DNA from 2 places in the Citrobacter freundii complex sp. 2025EL-00176 genome. Region 2 is predicted to be linked to the other one. Evidence: predicted binding sites of a transcription regulator. Region 2 holds the regulator's gene; the other holds the start of a gene.
The links. Region 2 encodes sigma-54, which starts transcription at its own class of promoters, with help from an activator protein. Its sites were predicted from a motif close to GTTGGCACANNTTTCGCTNT; they were not measured.
Positions count from the first base shown of each region.

Region 1 (2,370 bases), on a different contig from region 2:
CTGTAAGCGGGTGGACAGGCGGTCTACTGCGCCGCCGCTCCAGCCGTGAGAACCAAAGGCGCTGGCGCGTTTGTTACGAAAACGCAGGCCGGTCATCTCTTCCACCAGTCCGGCGATTTTCGGCATCATCACGTTGTTCATGGTGGAGGTACCGACCAGCACGCCTTTAGAGCGGAAGACGTTGGTCAGGACTTCGTTTTTGTCGCTACGGGCGACGTTAAAGATTTTCACCGCCACGTTCGGGTCAACTTCGTTGATGCCCTGAGCAATGGCGTCCGCCATCATGCGGGTGTTGTTGGACATGGTGTCGTAGAAGATGGTGATGCGGTCTTCCTGATAATCGGCCGCCCATTTCAGGTACAGCTCAACGATCTGCGTTGGGTTTTCGCGCCATACCACGCCGTGGGAGGTGGCAATCATATCGACCGGCAGATTGAAGCCGAGGATTTCAGTGATTTTCGGCGTGACCAGACGGCTGAACGGGGTCAGGATGTTGGCATAGTAGCGTTGGCATTGTTCGAACAGTTCGGTCTGGTCAACTTCGTCGTTGAACAGGCGTTCGTCGCAGTAGTGCTGGCCGAAGGCGTCGTTACTGAACAGTACCGCATCGCCGGTCATGTAGGTCATCATGCTGTCAGGCCAGTGTAGCATCGGCGTTTCAACAAAGATCAGCTGTTTGCCGTTGCCGATGTCCAGAGAATCACCGGTTTTCACCACGTTGAAGTTCCACTCCGGATGATGGTGGTGGCCGGTGATGGAATCAATCGCGTTAGCGGTGCAGTAGATTGGCGTGTCCGGGATACAGGACATCAGTTCGGTCAGCGCCCCAGCGTGGTCTTCTTCCGCGTGGTTAATGATGATGTAGTCGATATCCGCGAGGTCGATTTCGCTGCGCAGGTTCTGTACGAATTCACGGCTAAACTTGTGGTCTACTGTATCGATCAGCACGTTTTTTTCTTCACGGATGAGATAGCTGTTGTAGCTGCTGCCGCGCAGCGTTTTGTATTCAGTGCCGTGGAAATCGCGCACTTCCCAGTCACGTTGGCCAACCCAATGAATGTTATTTTTAACCAGAATAGACATAGCAACCTCAATTAATTCAGCGTTTTTCTAAAAAAGATGTTTTGCTTATTGCAGGTTGTGTGCCAACTTTTTAATCATTTGATTTTTAATGGTTTATTATTTATTGCCTATAAGGTGGTAGTCAAAATGACTGTTTATTTCATTGTCAATATGACAATATTAATTGTCAAAATGACAATGAGGTTGCCATGAGCTTTTCAGTAGATGTGCTGGCGGGTATCGCCATCGAATTACAAAGCGGTATCGGACATCAGGACCGTTTTCAGCGGCTGATCACGACTTTGCGCCAGGTGCTGGAGTGCGACGCATCGGCACTGCTGCGCTACGAGTCACGACAGTTTATCCCGCTGGCTATCGATGGCCTGGCGCAGGATGTGTTGGGCCGCCGTTTCACGCTGGAGGGACATCCGCGGCTGGAGGCGATTGCCCGCGCCGGGGACGTGGTACGTTTTCCTGCCGACAGCGATCTGCCCGATCCTTATGACGGGTTAATCCCGGGTCAGGAGAGCCTGAAGGTGCATGCCTGCATCGGGTTGCCGCTGTTTGCCGGACAAAACCTGATTGGCGCGTTAACGCTGGATGGTATGGAGCCCGATCAGTTCGATGTCTTCAGCGATGAAGAGCTTAGGCTGATCTCTGCCCTGGCGGCGGGGGCGCTGAGTAATGCGTTGCTGATTGAACAACTGGAAAGCCAGAATATGCTGCCGGGTTCGTCGACGGCCTTCGAGCAGGTGACGGAAACGCAGATGATTGGTCTGTCGCCCAATATGATGCAGTTGAAAAAAGAGATTGAGATTGTTGCCGGGTCCGATCTCAACGTATTAATCAGCGGCGAAACCGGGACCGGGAAGGAGCTGGTAGCCAAAGCGATTCATGAAGGTTCGCCGCGTGCGGTAAATCCGCTGGTGTATCTCAACTGCGCGGCGTTGCCCGAAAGCGTGGCGGAAAGCGAACTTTTTGGTCACGTAAAAGGGGCTTTTACCGGGGCTATCAGTAATCGTAGCGGTAAGTTTGAAATGGCGGATAACGGCACGCTGTTTCTCGACGAGATTGGTGAGCTATCGCTGGCGCTGCAGGCCAAGCTGCTGCGCGTATTGCAGTATGGCGATATTCAGCGTGTGGGGGACGATCGCAGCCTGCGCGTTGACGTGCGCGTACTGGCGGCGACCAATCGTGATTTACGAGAAGAGGTGCTGGCCGGGAATTTCCGCGCCGACCTGTTCCATCGTCTGAGCGTTTTTCCGCTTTCGGTGCCGCCCCTGCGTGAGCGCGGTGAAGATGTGGTAC
Region 1 covers NZ_JBRYHT010000004.1:282,826-285,195, forward strand. Annotated here, with positions in the region: gene norV (anaerobic nitric oxide reductase flavorubredoxin) at 1-1,083, opposite strand, end outside; gene norR (nitric oxide reductase transcriptional regulator NorR) at 1,272-2,370, shown strand, end outside.
Region 1: a site for sigma-54 is predicted at 1,131-1,150, ahead of norV (anaerobic nitric oxide reductase flavorubredoxin). Genes of this name have one in related genera too.

Region 2 (2,370 bases):
CGTTATTTGTCATAATTTCACCTAAGCGCTAACCGTACAAATGGCCCGTTGTGCTGCACAACAGGCCGTCCTGCACCCGCTAACTGCCCGGACAAGTTAGTGCTGTTTCAGTTTATCTTTATGTTTTGTTAACTGCCGAGCCAGTTTATCAATTAAACCGTCAATGGCGGCGTACATATCCTGACCTTCCGCGCTGGCATGAATTTCGCCACCGTTTACATGCAGTGTTGCATCCGAGATATGTGTAACCTTCTCCACTTTCAACACAATATAGACTTGATTAATCCGGTCGAAATATTGTTCAAGCTTGGCGAACTTGGTATTAACAAACTCGCGCAGAGCTTCCGTGATTTCGACGTTGTTTCCAGTGATGTTGAGCTGCATAGTGTCTTCCTTATCGGTTGGGTCAGACCAGCTGTTTGCGCTGGTTAGACGGCGGAATGGATAAAGACTCTCGGTACTTCGCAACGGTGCGGCGCGCCACCATGATACCCTGATCCGACAGCATAGAGGTTAACTTGCTGTCGCTCAGCGGTTTCGCGGGGTTCTCCGCAGCAATTAATTTCTTCACCAGTGCGCGGATCGCTGTGGATGAGGCTTCGCCCCCGCCTTCAGTGTTCACGTGACTGGAAAAGAAATACTTCAGTTCAAATATGCCGCGCGGACTGTGCAGATACTTTTGCGTGGTCACTCGGGAAATGGTCGATTCGTGCATCTCGACAGCCTGGGCGATATCCGCCAGCACCATCGGTTTCATAAATTCTTCGCCTTGCTCAAAGAAGGCCTGCTGCTGTTCCACGATACAGCGGCTGACGCGCAGCAGCGTATCATTGCGGCTTTCCAGGCTTTTAATCAGCCACTTCGCATCCTGCAAATTGCTACGAATAAACTGGCTGTCAGCATCGTTGCGCGCGCTATTGCACATCCCGGCGTAGTGCTGGTTAATCTGCAAGCGTGGAATGCTGTCGCCGTTGAGTTCGACTACCCAGCGATCGTTATGCTTACGCACCAGCACATCCGGGATGACGTATTCCGGCTCGCCGGTTTGGATCGACTGTCCTGGGCGGGGATCGAGCGACTGGATGAGGTTGACGGCTTCTTTCAGCACGTCTTCTTTCAGTCGGGTCACGCGCATCAGCGAGCGAAAGTCATGGTTGGCTAACAGATCGAGGTGATCGCTGATGATCAGGCGCGCTTCTTCCAGCCATGGTGTGGACTTATCAAATTGTGAAAGTTGGATCAGTAAGCAGTCACGCAGATCTTTGGCCGCCACGCCAACGGGATCGAAGCGCTGAACGCGTTTAAGCACGGCTTCGATTTCATCCATACCGATGTCGTCATCGCCCATGCTTTCGAGAATATCGTCCAGGGTCACGGTGAGATAACCGGTTTCGTCTACCGCATCAACAATCGATGTCGCAATGGCGCGATCGGTATCCGAGAACGGGGTCAGCTCCACTTGCCACATCAGGTAATCCTGCAGCGATTGCGTGGTCTCACCCTGATAAACAGGCAGTTCGTCGTCGATGTAATCTCCGCTGGTGCCTGAAGGCGTACCGGCGGTGTAGATTTCATCCCAACTGGCGTCAAGCGGCAATTCCTCTGGCATCTCTTTTTGTTCGAGTGCATCTGCGGTATCGAGGGATTCGCTGTCCTGTTTTTCCTGGGTATCAATTTCGTCGTGAAGATCGGTTTGCTCGAGCAGTGGGTTACTTTCCAGCGCTTGCTGAAGTTCTTGCTGAAGTTCCAGCGTGGACAACTGCAACAGACGGATCGCCTGTTGTAGCTGAGGCGTCATCGCCAGTTGTTGGCTAAGCCTGAGTTGCAAACCTTGCTTCATGTTCAGAGTTGTTTTCTCCTGCGGTGACGTGAAGTCTTCTACCCTATCAGAGTCTGAAGTCTTCCCCAAGGTATACGCGCTTAACGTGCTCATCCTGCAGTATTTCTGTCGGCGTGCCGTGGGCGATCAGGTGTCCCTGGCTCACGATATAGGCGCGCTCACACACTGCCAGCGTTTCGCGGACGTTATGGTCGGTAATCAGCACCCCAAGCCCGCTGTCGCGCAGGTGTTCAATGATCCGTTTAATATCGATAACGGAAATCGGGTCAACACCGGCAAACGGTTCATCAAGCAGGATAAATTTTGGATTGGCGGCCAGCGCGCGGGCGATTTCCACACGGCGTCGTTCACCACCGGAGAGCGATTGGCCCATGCTGTCACGCAGATGTTCGATATGGAATTCTTCCATCAGCTCATTGGCGCGATCTTCCCGCTGCTCGCTGGTGAGATCGTCACGAATTTGCAGTACCGCCATCAGGTTATCAAACACGCTCAGGCGACGGAAAATAGACGCTTCCTGCGGCAGGTAG
Region 2 covers NZ_JBRYHT010000003.1:74,090-76,459, forward strand. Annotated here, with positions in the region: gene ptsN (PTS IIA-like nitrogen regulatory protein PtsN) at 1-13, opposite strand, end outside; gene hpf (ribosome hibernation promoting factor) at 97-384, opposite strand; gene rpoN (RNA polymerase factor sigma-54) at 407-1,840, opposite strand; gene lptB (LPS export ABC transporter ATP-binding protein) at 1,887-2,370, opposite strand, start outside.